DNA from 3 places in the Amycolatopsis silviterrae genome. Region 3 is predicted to be linked to each of the others. Evidence: riboswitches for the same ligand, from Rfam matches in the RefSeq annotation. Region 3 holds a riboswitch; each other region holds the start of a gene.
What was found. Region 3 has a riboswitch for S-adenosylmethionine ahead of thrC (threonine synthase). Riboswitches for the same ligand answer to the same signal wherever they lie in the genome.

Region 1: it holds a riboswitch for S-adenosylmethionine, as region 3 does, so the genes downstream of both, ACFSVL_RS00330 (aminotransferase class V-fold PLP-dependent enzyme) here and thrC (threonine synthase) in region 3, are expected to answer to the same signal.
Region 2: it holds a riboswitch for S-adenosylmethionine, as region 3 does, so the genes downstream of both, ACFSVL_RS03045 (methionine ABC transporter ATP-binding protein) here and thrC (threonine synthase) in region 3, are expected to answer to the same signal.

What each region holds. Positions count from the first base shown of each region.
Region 1 covers NZ_JBHUKS010000001.1:69,184-74,860, forward strand. The annotation lists gene ACFSVL_RS00320 (RluA family pseudouridine synthase) at 1-337, opposite strand, end outside; gene lspA (signal peptidase II) at 334-942, opposite strand; gene ACFSVL_RS00330 (aminotransferase class V-fold PLP-dependent enzyme) at 1,194-2,513, opposite strand; SAM riboswitch class IV at 2,554-2,668, opposite strand; gene ACFSVL_RS00335 (potassium/proton antiporter) at 2,765-4,243, opposite strand; gene ACFSVL_RS00340 (ArsR/SmtB family transcription factor) at 4,342-5,037, opposite strand; gene ACFSVL_RS00345 (penicillin-binding transpeptidase domain-containing protein) at 5,304-5,677, opposite strand, start outside.
Region 2 covers NZ_JBHUKS010000003.1:276,711-282,387, reverse strand. The annotation lists gene ACFSVL_RS03060 (ABC-F family ATP-binding cassette domain-containing protein) at 1-787, opposite strand, end outside; gene ACFSVL_RS03055 (4-(cytidine 5'-diphospho)-2-C-methyl-D-erythritol kinase) at 833-1,801, opposite strand; gene ACFSVL_RS03050 (hypothetical protein) at 1,923-2,393, shown strand; gene ACFSVL_RS03045 (methionine ABC transporter ATP-binding protein) at 2,502-3,515, opposite strand; SAM riboswitch class I at 3,732-3,822, opposite strand; gene ACFSVL_RS03040 (hypothetical protein) at 4,284-4,592, opposite strand; gene rsmA (16S rRNA (adenine(1518)-N(6)/adenine(1519)-N(6))-dimethyltransferase RsmA) at 4,634-5,476, opposite strand; gene ACFSVL_RS03030 (transglycosylase family protein) at 5,568-5,677, opposite strand, start outside.
Region 3 covers NZ_JBHUKS010000011.1:408,893-414,569, reverse strand. The annotation lists gene ACFSVL_RS17470 (VOC family protein) at 1-42, opposite strand, end outside; gene ACFSVL_RS17465 (DMT family transporter) at 65-928, opposite strand; gene rpsT (30S ribosomal protein S20) at 1,322-1,582, shown strand; gene holA (DNA polymerase III subunit delta) at 1,673-2,644, opposite strand; SAM riboswitch class I at 2,776-2,909, shown strand; gene thrC (threonine synthase) at 2,923-4,188, shown strand; gene ACFSVL_RS17445 (ComEC/Rec2 family competence protein) at 4,214-5,677, opposite strand, start outside.

The DNA of each region.
Region 1 (5,677 bases), on a different contig from region 3:
CGACCGTCGGGCCGGTCCAGCCGGGGCTCGGATGCACCGCGACGCCGACCGGTTTCGAAATCACCACGATGTCGTCGTCATCGTGCAGGATTTTCATGCCGTCGACCGGCTCCGCGACGATTTCCGCCGGACGATCCGGTTCCGGCAGCGTCACCTCAAGCAGCCCGCCCGCGGCGAGCCGGTCGGATTTGCCCGCCGGGCGGCCGTCGAGCAGCACGTCGCCCGCCGCGGCCAGTTCCGCGACGACGGTGCGGGACAGCCCGAGCATTTTCGCCAGCCCGGCGTCGACGCGCATCCCGTCGAGCCCGTCCGGGACGGGCAGCATGCGCGCGCTCACGCGTCTTCCTTCTTTTTGCCGCGGGTGGAGGTGCCGTCGTAGTCCTTGCCGAGCAGGGACAGCAGCACGATCAGCGCGCCGCCGACGCAGATCGCGGAGTCGGCGATGTTGAAGATCGCGAAGCCCTGCCCGTTGGGCGCGAACGCGGAGATGAAGTCGACGACGTGGCCGCGCAACGGCCCCGGCTCCCGGAAGAACCGGTCGGTCAGGTTGCCGAGCGCCCCCGCGAGCACGAGCCCAAGCCCGATCGCCCAGCCGACCGAGCGCAGCCTGCGCGAGATCCACACGATCGCGATGACGACGCCGATCGCCACCAGCGCGAGCACCCAGGTCATGCCGGTAGCCATCGAGAACGCGGCCCCCGGATTGCGGATGACCTGCAGGTAGATCAGCCCGCCGAGGATCGGCTTGGGCTCCTTGCCCTCAAGATTGGCGACCACGAGGTTCTTCGTGATCAAGTCGATCGCCCACAGCAGCGCCGCGACCGCGAACACCACCCAAACCCGCCTCTTAGGCAGCGGCGTGCCCTCCTCGGCAGCCCCCCGCTCAGGCGGTTCCGCAGACGGCTCGACCTCGGACTCAGACGGCGAAGGATCGGTGCTCACACCCCCATTGTCCACTCTCCAGCCCGACCACACCCAACCGGACCACAACCGCGGGATCGCGCCGGCGTTTGGGGTGAGCGGCGGGACAGGCCGAAGGCCCCTCCCGCCGCTCACCCCAAACGCCGGCTAAAAGCGATCCCGCACGCGACGGCGAAGCCGGCGCCATCAAACACAGCTGGTGACCCTCAAGCACAAACCCAGGCAAATCCCGCGCCGTGGTCACCAGCGCTGCCGCACAACCCGAGACCCCATCAAGCACAAAACGACGGCAGCTCCCGCGTATCCCCCACGGGCCCCCACCGCCCATCCACCTTCGCGTACTCCCACCGAGCCCCCCGAGCCACGATCTGCCGCAGCGCCAGCACCACCCGGTCCACGTGCTCCTCGGTGCTCCCCAGCCCAAGACTCACCCGAACCGCCTGCTGCCCCTCGCCGCCAGCCTCGCGAATCAACCGCCGAGCAGCCACATGCGCGCAGAACGCCCCGTCCCGCACACCGATCCCGTACTCAGCCGACAGCACCGCCGCCAGCCACCCCGGCTCAAACCCGTCGACCACGAAACTCAACGTCCCGACCCGGTCCACCGGCGCGTCAAAAAACCGCAACTCAGCAAACCCAGGCAGCCCCTCAAGCCCCTTGCGCAACCGCTCCAGCAACGCGGCCTCATGGGCCCCCACCGCATCCCAAGAAGCCGCCAGCTGCTCGCAAGCCACCCCAAGCGCATACACGCCAACGGTATTCGGCGACCCAGCCTCGTGCCGCTCCTCGCCGGAGTTCCACACGACAGCTTCCTCGGTCACCAGCTTCGTCGCCCCGCCACCGGCCAGATACGGCTCTGCAGCCCGCAACCAGTCACTCCGCCCGATCAACGCCCCAGCCCCGAACGGCGCGTACAGCTTGTGCCCAGACAGCGCGACATAGTCAACATCCAGCTCCCGCACCGAAATCTGCCGATGCGGAGCGAGCTGCGCAGCGTCAAGCGCCACCCGAGCCCCGTGCTTCCGGGCCACCGCGGCGATTTCGGCGACCGGCAGCAGCTCACCAGTCACATTGGACGCCCCAGCCACGACCACCAACCGCGGCCCCTGCGGGCATTCCGCAAGCGCTTCGTCCACAACGGACACCGCAGCCAACCGAGTCCGCGGCAACCGCACGCGCCGGACGTTCGGCCCCCGCCACGGCAGCAGCGCCGCATGGTGCTCACTGTCGAAAACAACCACGGAAGTCTTGCGCGGCAACGCCTTCGCCAGCAGGTTGAACGCGTCAGTGGTGTTGCGGGTGAAGATCACCGAGTCGCCGCTGCGCGCGTCCACGAACCGGCGCAACACATCCCGAGTGCGCTCGTACAGCCGCGTTGAGACCTGCGAAGCGAAACCCGCGCCCCGGTGCACGCTGGCGTACCAGGGAAGAAACTCGTCGACCGCCGAACGCACCGCGTCCAGACAGGGCGCGCTGGCCGCGTGATCGAGGTTGGCGTAACCGATGTCGCCGCCCGTGACCAGCGGCACCCGCAGCGTCGCACCAGCAACAGTGGGAACAGTAGCGGTGGGCCGGTCGAGTGCGAGAGTCATGACGGTGCCTCCTCGGCGTTCCGGGGGACCCCCGGCGAGGGGCCCGCGCTTGCCCGTCGCGCTGCGCGACCGGCCTGGTCCTCACCCGGGGCACCCCACCGCGGTAGGAGGGTTGCCGGCCAGCAAGCCGGGGCTTCGCGCTGGCACTCATGACCTGTTACGGACGATAGCGGAAACCAGGGGACCGAAACCAGCCCCGTCCCGTGATCTGAGACGACGGTCACCCAGAAGGTCCACAAAGGACAGAAAGGTCAGTTGCCCGATTCCCCGCGCCACCGGGCGAGGCGGCCTGCCCGGTCGACCGCGCGGATCCGGCGTTCGGTCGCGTCCCGGTCGGCCGCGGTCGTGACCACCAGAAGCTGGTCCTCGACCTGCAGCCGGCTGGTTTTCTGGGGCGTGAAGCCGGTCCCGCCGCGGACCACGAGGCTGACGGTCGCGCCGGCGGGCAGCCGCAGCTCCGACAGGTACACGCCGTGCAGCTTCGACCCCTTCTGGATCCGCACCTGCAGCAATTCCGCGCCAAGTTCGTCGAGTGGCGCGGAATCGACCTCGATCTCGTGCGCCTGCGCCGCCTTCGCCAGCCCGAGCACCCGGGCCAGCGGGCTGAGTGTCGCGCCCTGCAGCACGGTGAGCACGATGACGAGCACGAAAACCGCGTCCACGAGCCGCTGTGCGCCGGGCACGCCTTCGGACAGCGGGATCATCGCGAGCACGATCGGCACCGCGCCGCGCAGGCCCGCCCAGGACAGGAACGTCTGCTCGCGCCAGGGCAACCAGAACGGCAGCAGCGACAGGACCACCGACAGCGGCCGGGCGAGCAGCAGCACCACCGCGCCCGCGACGAGGCCCGGGATGAGCGCTTCGAGCAGCCGGGTCGGCGACGCGAAGAGGCCGAGCAGCACGAACAACCCGATCTGCGCGAGCCAGCCGAGCCCCTCGGCGAACGACAGGGTGTCCGACCGGTGCGGCAGCTTGGAATTCCCCAGCACCAGCCCGGCGACGTAGGTGGCGAGCAGGCCGGACGCGTGCGCCAGCTGTCCCGAGGAGTACGCGAGCACGCACACCGCGACCGTGGCGAGCGGGTACAGACCGGTGGCCGGCAACGCGGCCCGTCGCAGCGCCTGCGCGCCCAGCCAGCCGAACGCGAAGCCGAGCACCAGTCCGGTGAGCAGTTCGTAGACCACCAGCAGCGGCAGCGACCAGTCGACCGCCTCGCCGGACGCGAGCACGACGACCGCGATGTAGGCGGGCGCGTCGTTGATGCCGGATTCCAGCTCCAGCGTGCCGACGAGCCGTTTGCCTACCCCGGCCGAGCGCAGCACGGAAAACACCGCGGCGGCGTCGGTGGACGCGAGGACCGCGCCCCACAGCAGGGCGAGCCGCCAGTCGAGGCCGAGCAGCCAGTGCAAAGCCGCGCCGGTGACCGCGATGCTGATCACCACGGCCACTGTGGACAGCAGGATTCCGGGCCCCAGCGAGGGTTTCACCGAGGGCCAGCGCGTGGTGAGCCCGCCTTCGGTGAGGATCAGGACGAGCGCGGCGAGCCCGAGCGACTGGGTGAGCCCCGGATTGTCGAAGCGGATGCCGAACCCGGCCTCGCCGAGCACCACGCCGATTCCGAGATACAGCAGCAGCGACGGGAATCCGAGCCGGATGGACACCCGCACCGCGACGACCGAGACGACCAGAACCAGCGCTCCGACGCCCAAGAGCACGGGAAGTTCGTCCACTTCTCCGCCTCCCTCCCGGTCGCCCCAGGCGTCCAGAATAGTGAGGCAGTGTCCGGTTCCCGACCGCGCACCACCGTGCGGGGGACATCGCGAGTGTGTTACGACGCCTCGGCGGCACTCACCGTCGCGAGATCGACACCCAACGCGGCGAACGGACCCGTCGCGCCCGGCAAAACCCGCACCGCGCGCTGCTGGTCCCGCGTCAGCCATCCCGCTTCGACCGCCCGCTCCAGCACCGCCGCCGGGACCGCGCCGGCCAGGTGCTCCCGCCGCTCTGTCCAATCGAGACAGTCGCGCAGCAACGGCCGCCGCGGCCGGTCCGGCACCGCCACGCCGAGATCGGCCAGCACCTCGCGGCCGGAATCGGTGAGCGCGAGCCCGTCCGACACGTCGATCAGTCCCCGATCGACCATCCCGTCCCGCAACGCGACCCCGAGCGTCCCGGCCAGATGGTCGTAGCAGCTTCGCGCGAACGACAATCGCTGTACCCGCAACGAAGTCCGCAGTCCGGACGGCCGTTTCAGTTCGGCATGCTGAGCCAGATGCTCGATCAGCTCCGCGACGCGCGGGTTCGCGAGCCGAACGTAGGCATGCCGTCCCTGTTTCACCCGGGCCACGAACCCGGCCTCCCGCAGCCGGGTCACGTGCTCGCTGGCGGTCGACACCGCGATCTGTGCCGCGGCGGCCAGTTCGCCGACGGTCCAGGCGCGGCCGTCGAGCAGCGCGAGGCACATGGCCGCGCGGCTCGGATCGGCGAGCACGGCGGCGACCTCGGCCAAGGCGACGGTTTCCATAGGGCGAGGGTAGAGCGGGGAGAGTTCGGCGGCGGCCGAAGCGTGGGGGTCGTGAGTGTTTAAGCCGGTCAGAACCCAATGCCGCGTGGCTTAAGCCGACGCTGACGGTGCCGGGGGGCGGGGTTTGCGGTCCGTGAGGGGAACCCTGAGGGAATCAGATTCCCTCAGGGTTCCCCTCACGGACGTGAAGATACGGTCAGACGGGCATCAATCGCGGCTTAGGTTCCCAGCATTGGGTTCTGACCGGCATAAACACTCACGAGCCGCTACAGCTCGCCGAGGAACTTCGCGCCCAGCGAGACAGCCGGTTTGGAGTCGTTGGCCCCCTCCAGGAAGACCGCGAACGCCAGGTCGCCGCGGTAGCCGACGAACCAGCCGTGCGCTTCCGCGCCGTCGCCGAACTGGGCGGTGCCGGTCTTCCCGAACACCGTGCCGGAGCGGGACAGGCCGGTCGCGGTGCCGCCGGTGACGACCTCGCGCATCATCCCCCGCAGCGCCGACAGCACCGAGGCCGACGGCGGGTGGTAGCCGGTGTTGACCTTGGTGCCGTCCTCCCACAGTCTCGGCACGACCGCTCGCCCGGACGCCGCGGTCGCGGCCATTACCGCCGCACCCATGGGGCTGACCTGCACCTTTCCCT
Region 2 (5,677 bases), on a different contig from region 3:
CGTCGGCGATCAGCGCCTCGGCCGCTTCGACGCGGTAGCGCGGCTTCGACGAACGCGCCTGCGGACCGCGGCGCAGCCACGCCAGTTCCTTGCGCGCCAGGTTCTGCCGCTTCTCCTCGGCGGTCGCGGCGAGGCGAGCCCGTTCGGCGCGCGCGAAAATCCAGTCCGCGTAGCCGCCTTCGTACTGTTCGACCCGGCCGTTCGCGACCTCCCAGGTGAGGCTCGCGACCGTGTCGAGGAACCACCGGTCGTGCGTGACGACCACGACCGCGATCCGCCGGCCCAGCAGGTGATCGGCGAGCCAGCGCACGCCTTCGACATCAAGGTGGTTAGTGGGCTCGTCGAGCACCACCAGGTCCAGTTCGCCAGTCAGCGCGGCGGCCAGCGCGACGCGGCGGCGTTCGCCACCGGACAGGTTCGCGGTCGGGGTGTCGAGGCCGATCGCGGTGATCCCCAGCCCGTCCACAATAGACCGGACGCGCGCGTCGGCGGCCCATTCGTGCTCGGCTCCGTAGCGCTGCAACACCACGTCGCCGACCGTGCTCCCGTCCGGCAGCTCGGTGCGCTGGGTGACGACGGCCATCCGCAGGTCGCGAACTTGGCTCACCCGGCCGGAATCCGGTTCGCTCAGTCCGGAAAGGACTTCGAGCAGCGTCGTCTTGCCGCCGCCGTTGAGCCCGACGACGCCGATCCGCTGCCCCTCGGCGACACCGAGGGAAACGTTGTCCAGCAACGGCTTCACACCGTAGGACTTGCTCACCGACTCCAGGTTGACCAGGTTGGCCATCCGGATCCTTTCCACTGTGGACTATTGATTCAAGCGATGGTTTTTTCAGGCGTGCACGCGTGGCGGCACGTTGCGCGGTGCGTCGTCGCCGCCGACCACGCGCGCGCCGGGCACCGGGCCGTGCGCGACCCGCACCGTGCGGCACACTCCCGCGCCGGACAGTTCGGCGGCCACCTCGACCGCGGTTTCCGCGTCGGAGCACAGGAACGCGCACGTGGGCCCGGAGCCGGACACACAGCCGGCCAGCGCGCCCGCGTTCACCCCGGCACGCAGCGTGCGCCGCAGGCCTGGCCGCAGCGACACCGCGGCCGCCTGCAAGTCGTTGCCGAGCAACAGGGCCAGCTGGCGAGGATCACCCGACGCGAGCGCCTCCACGACCGGCGTGTGCGACCCGATCCGCGGCGGTTTGCCGTCCGCGCGCAGCCGGTCGAGTTCGCCGAAGACCTTGGGGGTGGACAGGCCCTCCTCGTCGAAGGCCAGCACCCAGTGGAACGTGTGCCGCGCGAGCACCGGCACGAGCTGCTCGCCGCGGCCGGTGCCGAGCGCGGTGCCGCCGTACAGCGCGAAAGGCACGTCGCTGCCCAGCCGGCCGGCGATGGTGGCCAGCTCGTCGCGGGTGACGTCGAGCTTCCAGAGCGACGAGAGCCCGACCAGCGCCGCCGCCGCGTCCGCGCTCCCGCCCGCCATGCCGCCGGCGACCGGAATGCCCTTGCGCAGCACGATGCGTACCTTCGGCGCATCCGCGTCCGGCCTTCCGGCGTAGGCGGCCAGCTCGCGAGCCGCGCGCCACGCCAGGTTGGCACCGTCGGTGGGCACCCTGCGCTCGCCCTCGCCGTACACCTCGAGCCCCGGCTCGTCGGTGGCCGCGACGGTCACCTCATCGGTGAGCGAAAGCGCCTGGAAGACGGTGACCAGCTCGTGGAACCCGTCCGCCCGCAGGTCGCCGACGGCCAGGTGCAGGTTGACCTTGGCCGGGACCCGGACGGTGACTGGTGGTGGAACGACAGCGAGCACCCGTCCAGCCTACGTGGCTGCCGCAGGTCAGGCGCCGCCAGGAGAAAACGTTGGCACAGAAGTTCCCCCAGCCGTCGCTCCGGATTGGCCCGCCGGGCCAGTTTGGAAGTACTTTGGAAGTATGCGCGTGCCGGAGGTCAACCTGTCGGAGCTGTCGCTGCGCCCGCGCCAGGTGGTGGACCAGCTCGAACGTTCGCCGAGCCGTTCGGTCCGGATTCGCCGACGGGAGAAGGACAAACCAGATCTGCTGCTGGTCACCGCCGAGCGCGCGGAGCAGGTGGCTGCCGCGGTTTCGGCGGCCGTCACGCTCCTCGTGGAGCTGATGCGCCGCAACACGGAGACCGCGGAGACCGCCGAGGTGCTGCCCGCCGCGTTCCCGTGGGCGCGGTACCTGTCGGCGGCGGAGGTACGGACATTCGTCGGCGAACTGGCCGAAACCCTGGAGCGAGCCGAATCTCTCGGCAATCCGGTCCCGGTCGCCACCCTCGTCGCGAAGTGGAAGCAGACCGCGGAAGCGCACGCGGATCCGGCGCTGGCCGAGATCCTCCGCCGGAACGACCACAAAGGACAGTCGTCAGGACAGCTGTCCTAAAAGTTTGCCCACGTGACCTGACTGATGGGTCTCCGTGTCCCGCAGACGCGGCGAGGGCCGCCCCAATCGAATGGGACGGCCCTCGAAAACGGTTCGGCGAAAGGGAAATCAGGCAGCGACGACGCTCTGCGGACCGCGAGCCGGCTGGCTCACGTGCGCACCCCGGTCGGCGATCCAGGACAGCGCCGCGTCGGCCCGCTCGCCGCGGACACCGAGACGGAAGCGGGCGATCGGGGTGTCCCCGATGCGGGTGAGCCCGCCGCCGATGGTGGCCAGCTCCACGTCGAAGCGGCTGGCCGCCTCGGGCAGCAGGGCGCCCACCGACGCGAAGCCGATCAGCACGACATCGACCGAGCGGTCGTACTTCGCGGACTGGGCGCGCGACGTCTCGATCGACGGCAGCACCGCCTGCGCGGTCCAGCTGTCCGGCGTCGAGATCAGGTCCAGCACCGTGCCGCGCTCGACGATCGCACCGTTGTCGAGCACCGCGACGTCGTCGCAGACCCGGCGGACGACGTCCGCGTCCGGCGTGGTGACCACGATCGTCACGCCCAGCTCGGCGCGCGCCCGGTCGAGCACGGCGAGCACCGCGCCGGAGTCCTCCGGAGCGATCCCGGCGGTCGGGTCGTCGGCGAGCAGCACGGCCGGTCCGGCGGCGAGCGCCTTGGCCACCGCGACCCGGCGGAGCTGGCCTTCGGTGAGTTCTTCGGGCTTCTGCGTCGCGCGGGCGGTGAGGCCGACCAGGTCGAGCAGCGAGCCGACCCGGCTGCGCCGCTGCGGGCCGTCGACGCCGAGCTGCTCCAGCGGGCTGGCGATGTTGCCGGCGATGGTGCGCTCGGCGATCAGCTCCGGCTTGGTCCCGATCACGCCGAGCTGACGGCGGATCTCGCGCAGCCGCTTGCCGTCGAGCGTCGCGGTGTTGAGGCCGTCGAGCCGCACGACGCCGCGGTCGGGCCGCTCCTGCAGCGCGATGCAGCGGGCGAGGGTCGACTTGCCGGAACCGGACGGGCCCACGACGCCGAACAGCGAGCCGGCTTGCACGTCGACACTCACGTCGCGCAGGGCGGCGACACGATTTCCGTGGAAGGGAAAGGACTTGGACACGTTTTCGACAGTGATCACGAAAGGGCTCCAGGCAAAACGAGGCGCGGCGCCGTTTCCGGGCGCGCCAGGCGTCATCGAATTACCGTCCACAATGGACGGCGCAAGAAACTGCGGAAAAGACGATCAGGCGATGACCATGGAGCGTTGACACGCACATACCGTGCGGCGACCTTCGTCGACTACGCGCCGGCGGGTCAGCAGGAGCGGGCGGGTGACCCTCTTCATCGAAAACAGCCTCCATCGGTCCTGGCGGTAGCACCTGCCCTGCGGAGGGTGGTTGCTGCGACTTCGGCGAGCCAGGTCTCTCAGTCGCTCGGGATGGACGCTTTCGAGTAAAGCCGATCCCATTGGCTGAACGCAAGCTCGTTGGTGCAGATCACACGTCTGGTGGTGCCCGCATACCGGAACACCGCGTCCAGGACCCGGAAACCCGGAACCTCGGTCGCCGAACAGTGCCTCGACCTGCGCACCTGGCCCGCCAGCCGTCGGTCGCGAACAAGTTCGTTCCACTGTGGACGATCAGGAGATCTTATGGATCAATAGTTTTCTCGTTGTCAAGGGTGAGCTGGATGCGTGCCCCGGCACTCTCGCTGCCGCGTCGGCAACCGAGCCGAGATAGCACCTCGAAGCGAAGCATCTCGAACCGAGACAGCTGAACAATCCGTGCCGGGGAGCAGTCGGACTCCCCCGAATGCCAGCGCGCTGAGGAGCCGTCAGTCACAGCAAACCGGCCATCTCGGCAGCGACTGAGAGTAGTTGTACGGACACTCAGAAGGATTGATCCTGCTACCACCGGTACCGCTTCTTCGACGCGAAGTAGGCCACCGGGATCCCGGCCAGCACGCCCGCGAAGGAGAACCCGGCGATGTACGGGCTGCGGTCGTAGGAGGCCTGCTGCGCCCGCGCCATGGACTCGTAGGTGCCGCCGCCGCTGCAGAAGTACGACGGATCGCGCGGCATCACCCGGTCGCCGCACATCACCGCGTCCGGATCGTTGTACCGCATCGCCACCCCGGCCGCGATGCCGAGCAGCCCGCCGACGATCAGCAACGCGCCGACGAGCTGGAACAAGGCCAGCAAGAGGTTCCGGAGCATGCCGCGGAAGCTAGCCCGGTCCCGGCGGGAGGGGTCCCCGGTCAGGCGCCGGCGGCCGCGATCCGGGCGAACGCGTGCACGTCGAGCTGCTCGCCGCGCGTCTTCGGGTCGATCCCGGCCTCGGCGAGCAGTTCGCCCGCCCGCTCGGCGGATCCGGCCCACCCGGCCAGCGCCGCCCGCAAAGTCTTGCGCCGCTGCGAGAACGCCGCGTCGACCACCGCGAACAGCCGCGCGCGGTCCACTCCGGCGACCGGGTCGGTGCGGGTGAACGACACCAGCGCGGAATCGACGTTCGGGACCGGCCAGAACACCGCGCGTGGCACGGCTGCGACCTTGCGCGCCGGGCCGTACCAAGCCAGCTTCACGCTCGGCACGCCGTAGGTGCGGCTGCCCGGCCCGGCCGCCATCCGGTCCGCGACCTCGGTCTGGACCATCACGAGCCCGCTGCGCAGCGACGGCAGCTCAGCCAGCAGGTGCAGCACCACCGGCACCGCGACGTTGTACGGCAGGTTCGCCACGATCGACACCGGCTCAGCGGGCAGCTCAGCGGCGCGGACCCGCAGCGCGTCGGCACCGACGACGGTCAGCCGGTCCGCCGCCTCTGGCGCGCGCTCAGCCACCGTGCGCGGCAGCCGGGCGGCGAGCACCGGGTCGATCTCCACGGCGATGACCTCGGCACCGGCGGCGAGCAGGCCGAGCGTCAGCGACCCGAGACCGGGCCCGACCTCCAGCACGACGTCCCCCGGCGCCACGCCGCCGAGTTCGACGATGCGGCGGACCGTGTTGGGGTCGTGCACGAAGTTCTGCCCGAGCTTCTTCGTGGGCCGGACGTCGAGTTCGTCGGCCAGCCCGCGGATTTCGGCAGGCCCCAGCAGTTCCACCACCGGACGAGCCTACCCAGCGACAACGGGGCATACGAAAACAGGCGGCCGGGAGCGCGAGGCTCCCGGCCGCCTGCCGGAAATCGGAGGGTGCTCAGGCCTTGTGGCCGCAGCCCCATGCGCTGTAGCCGCCGCGGTCCTCGCGCACCTTCTCGGCGATCGCGATCTGCTGCTCGCGGGTGGCCTTGTCGGCCGTCGGGGCGT
Region 3 (5,677 bases):
GTCGCGGGGGTGGATCAGCACCCGGCTGCTCAGTACGTCCATGGGTCCTGCCTACCTGAGCCGCTCAGGCGACCGCAATCGCAGCGATCCCGGCCAGCACCACCAGCGAGCCGGCGAGCCGGCGGACCGCGTTGCGCTCGCGGAGCACGAGCCAGGCGGCGACCCCGCCGAAGACGATCGACAGTTCGCGCGCCGGCGCGACGAGGCTGACCGGCGCGATCCGCAGGGCGTACAGCACCAGCAGGTATCCGGCGGGCGAGGCGAGTCCGACGATCAGCACCTCGCGCCGGTGATCGCGCCACAGCCGTTTGATGTCGGACCGGCCGCGCGCGGCGGTCGGCGCGAGCAGGATGCTCTGGGCGATCGCGCCGCCGCCGAAGTAGACGAGCGGCGGCACGCTCAGCGACGTGACCGAATGCGCGTCCCAGAGCGTGTAAGCCGCGATGACCACTCCGGTGGCGACGCCGTAGAACACCCCGGCGCGCCGGGCTTGGGCGTCGCCAGTGCTGCCGCCGCCGAGACTGATCACCAGGACGCCCCCGACCACGAGGAAGGCACCGATCAGCCCGAGCACGCCCGGCCGTTCTCCCAGGACCGTGACGGCCACGAGCACCGAGACCAGCGGTCCGGTGCCGCGCGCCAGCGGGTAGACGATCGAGAGGTCGCCGACCTCGTAGCCGCGCTGCAGCACGATCCCGTACACAACGTGCAGGACCGCGGTGACCAGCGCGGCGACCAGCCAGGTCCACTGTGGACGTTCCGGTTCGACGGCCAGCGCGACCGCGATCACCGGGAGCATCGCCACCGCCGAAACGGTGTAGTACAGCCAGACGAACCGCGGTCCGCCGGAAACCCGTTTGGCGGCGAGATTCCACGAGGCGTGCACGACCGCGGCGACGAGGACCATGGCGAGGGCAGTGGTGTTCATCCGGACCCCTTCAGGTTTTCAGCGCATGCTGAAGACCGGGTCCTCCAGGCTTTTGTCCCGTCAGATGAACGGCAGGGCTCGGTGTCCCGCCGAAGGTGCCGCTCGGACCAGCCCCGCCCGCCCTCGTTGTCTTCGCGACCCGCTCTGCGGGACCACGGGCAGGCGACGGAACCCTAGGCACTACCAAGATCCACCGTAACGGAGCCGCAGGCGGAATGCCGAACGGATTCCGGCTCCGGGGCCCGCGCCGGGGCCGCGAGCAGGGCTGTTAAGATTTTCGACTGTTGCCGTGCGGCATTCCGTCAGGGAGGAAACCCGGCAGTCCCCTCAGGACTGATCCGGAGCCACGCGAACGCGGCAGCGACCTTCACCGAGTGAAAGAGGAACGCCTCCATGGCCAACATCAAGTCGCAGGTCAAGCGCATCACCACGAACGAGAAGGCGCGGCAGCGCAACCTGGCGATCCGGTCCTCGGTGAAGACCGCGATCCGCAAGTTCCGCGAGGCCGCCGAAGCCGGTGACAAGGACAAGGCCCTCGAACTGCAGCGCGACGCCGCCCGCAAGCTCGACAAGGCCGTCACCAAGGGCGTCATCCACGCCAACCAGGCCGCGAACAAGAAGTCGGCTCTCGCGAAGCGCGCGAACCAGCTCTGAGCGCAGTCTTTCCGGAAGGCCCGGCGGCTTCGGCGGCCGGGCCTTTTCGATGCCCGGATCAGCGGGCGCGGCGGCAGACGCCTTGACCGCTCAGCGGTCTCCCTTGGCCGCGACCACGTCGAGGACCGCGCGCTGCAGTGCGTAGGTGGAATCGGCCGCCGCGCCCTTGACCTCGGCGTTCAGCCGTGCGACCACGCGCATCGCGGACGCCAGGCCGTCCTGGCCCCAGCCGCGGGACTGGCCCTGCGCCTTGCGGATCTTCCACGGCGGCATGCCCAGCTCGCCCGCCATCTGGTTCGGATTGCCGCGCCCGGCGGCGGACACGCGAGCGATCGTGCGGACCGCGTCGGCCAGCGCGTCCGCCACCAGGACGTGCGGGACGCCCAGCTGCATCGCCCACTGCAGCGACTCCAGCGCGGCGGCCCGGTCGCCCGCGACGGCCTTTTCCGCCACCGCGAAGCCGGTCACGTCGGCGCGTCCGGTGTGGTAGCGGCGGACCGCTTGCTCGTCGACGACTCCCCCGGTGTCGGCGACCAGCTGCGTCGCCGCCGAGGACAGCTCGCGCAGGTCCGAGCCGACCGAGTCGAGCAGCGCCATCAAGCCGGCTCCGTCGATCTTCCCGCCCGCGCGGCGCACCTCGTTGCGGACGAACGACTCGCGCTCGGCCGGCTTGGTGAGCTTCGGGCATTCGGTGATTTCCGCGCCCGCTTTTTTCAACGCGCCCGGCAGCGCCTTGGCGGCTTTGCTCCTCCCGCCGCCGCTGTGCACGACCACGAGGACGATGCCTTCGGCGGGCGCTTTCAGGTACGCGAGGACCGCGTCGGACAGCTCCTGCGAGATGTCCTGCGCCGACTCCAGCACGATCACGCGCCCCTCGGCGAACAGCGAAGGACTCACCAGCTCAGCGAGCACGGGCGGTGTGAGATCGGACACCCGCATCCGCGTGAGGTCGGCCGTCGGGTCGGCGGCCTTGGCCGCGTCGAGCGAGGCGCGCACAGCCCGTTCGATGAGCAGTTCTTCCTCGCCCGTGACGAGGTGCAGCGGCGCGGGTGCGGTGGTCACCCGGCCATCCTCTCACCCGGTCGCCGGGCCGCCCGCCCCGGTGATGTGGGCCGCCTCCGTGGCACGAGCTGATCGGGATGTCGTACGGTGTAGCCGAGGACGCGCCCACCGGTGCTCCGACAACCGAATACCGCTCATCCAGAGGGGCAGAGGGAACGGCCCGACGAAGCCCCGGCAACCGGCGTACAGCCTGTCATCCCGCGATCGCGGGGTAGCTGACGACCACGGTGCCAATTCCGGCCCGCTTCGGCGGGGCAGATGAGGAAAGGAACCTCGCGATGACTGCAGCCCTCAGCGCCACCTCCGCCAACAAGACGATCGACCTCGGTCCGGCCGTCGAACTGGTGTCGAAGGAAGAAGGGCACCGGCAGCCGCTCGCTCCGGAATTCGTCTCCGCCGAAGACTTCTCGCCGCTCGAGGTCGCCTACGACTTCGGCCGTATCCGCCGCGAGGACATCGAGGCGGGCCCGCGCAACATCTGGCGTTACAAGAAGCTCCTTCCCGTCCCCTCGACCGTCGAGGAGACCCCGAACACCGAACCCGGCTGTACCCGGCTGGTGCGTGCGGACCGGCTCGCCAAGGCGCTCGGCCTCAAGAGCGTGTGGGTCAAGGACGACACCGGCAACCCGACGCACTCGTTCAAGGACCGCGTGGTCGCCGTCGCGCTGGCCGCCGCCCGCGAGTTCGGCTTCGAGGTCCTCGCGTGCCCGTCGACCGGCAACCTGGCCAACGCGACGGCCGCCGCCGCGGCGCGCGCCGGCTGGCGGTCGGTCGTGCTGATCCCGAAGAGCCTCGAGCGCGCGAAGATCCTCACCACCGCGGTGTACGACGGCGACCTGATCGCCGTCGACGGCAACTACGACGACGTCAACCGGCTCGCCACCGAACTGGCCGGCGAGCACCCGAAGTGGGCGTTCGTGAACGTCAACGTCCGCCCGTACTACTCCGAGGGCTCGAAGACGCTCGCCTACGAGGTCGCCGAGCAGCTCGGCTGGCGGATCCCCGAGCAGATCGTCGTGCCGATCGCCTCCGGTTCGCAGCTCACCAAGGTGGACAAGGGTTTCCGCGAGCTGGGCCAGCTCGGTCTCGTGGACGCCAGCCCGTACAAGGTGTTCGGCGCGCAGGCCACCGGCTGCTCGCCGGTCTCCGCCGCGTACCGCAACGGCCACGACGTGGTCCAGCCGGTGAAGCCGGACACCATCGCCCGCTCGCTCGCGATCGGCAACCCGGCCGACGGCCCGTACGTGCTCGACGTGGTCAACCGCACCGGCGGCGCGATCGAGGACGTCACCGACGAAGAGGTCGTCGAAGGCATCCGGCTGCTCGCGCGCACCGAAGGCATCTTCACCGAGACCGCGGGCGGCGTCACCGTGGCGACCGCGAAGAAGCTCGTCGAAACCGGCAAGCTCGACCCGGACGCCGAAACCGTCCTCCTCATCACCGGCGACGGCCTCAAGACCCTCGACGCGATCGAGAACCACGTCGGCCCGAAGGCCACCGTGCCGCCGTCCGCCGAAGCCGTCGCCAAGGCGCTCGGCTACTGACGCACTGGCCCGGGGTCCGCACGCCCTACCGCGGCGGGCCCCGGGGCTCACCCCGGCGTGCGACCGCCGGTCCGCCTCCGCCTGGCAGAACGGCCGTGTCGCCGTCCACGTCGGTCCGGGTGACCAGTACTCCCATCGTGCCGAGAACGTCCACTGTGGACTTGCTCGGATGCCCGTATCCATTGCCCGCGCCGACGCTGATCAGCGCCGTGCGCGGCCGCACCGCCGCGAGGAATTGCGGCAGCGAGTATCGCGAGCCGTGATGCGGCACCTTCAGGATGTCGGCCCGCAGGTCGACGCCCTCGGCTAACAGGTCCGCCTGCGCGGCGAGTTCGACGTCTCCGGTCAGCAAAACCCGGCCAGCCGAGGTGTCGGCGCGCAGGACGACCGAGCTGTTGTTGATCATCGTGCCGTCCTGCAGGGCAGGCGACCGGGTGGTGGCGTAGCGCGGACCGAGCACGTCCAGCGACAGCCCCGGCCATTCCAGCTTTTGCCCTTCGCTCAACTGCACCAGCGGCACGCCACGACGCCGCGCTTCGCCGGAAACCGACTGCCACGCCCACGCCGGAGCGCGCCCCGGCCCGACCGCGATCGCGCCGACCGCCCGTCCGTCGAACACCGAGGCGAGACCTCCGATGTGGTCCGCGTGCAGATGGCTCAGGAGCAGCAACGGCACTCGTTCGACGCCCAGCCTCCGCAGGCATTCGTCGACCGGCCCAGGTTCCGGCCCGGTGTCGACGACGACGGCCCGGCCGGGTTCGGCAGTGGCGAGAACGACCGCATCTCCTTGCCCGACATCGCATTCCACCATCGCCCAGCCGTGCGGCGGCCAGCCAGGCAGCAGGACCTTGGCCGGCACGACCGTCAACAGCACGACAACCAGTCCGATCGCCACCAGCAGCCGGAGGCGACGAAACCGAGCCGCCACCACGAGAACGACCAGCAAGGCCGCCGCGCACAATCCGCCCCACCAGCCACCGGGCCAGGACAGCGTTGCTCCGGGCGTTCGTGCGCCATGCCGGGCGACGGTGAGCAGCCATCGTGCTTCCGGATCCGCCAATCGGATCAGCAGGTGCCCGGCACCCGGCCACCATGGCCCGACGACGGTCGCGAGCACGCCCAGCACGGTCACCGGCGCGACCACTGGTGCCGCAAGGACATTGGTGACCACCGAGACGAGGCTGACCGTGCCCGCCATCCCGGCGATGACCGGCGCGGTGACTACGAACGCGGCCAGCGGCACGGCCAGGCCTTCGGCGTAACCCGGCGGAACTCCCCTTCGCACCAACGAATCCGCCCATCGCGGGGCGAGCAGCACCAGTCCCGCAGTGGCGAGAACGGAAAGCGCGAAACCGAAATTGGCCGCCATCGTCGGATCCCACGCGACCAGCACGCACACCGCGAACGCCAGGGCGGGCAGCGCCGAACCGCGTCGGCCGAGGGCCAGCGCCAGCAAGCCGATGCCGCCCATGACACCTGCCCGCACCAC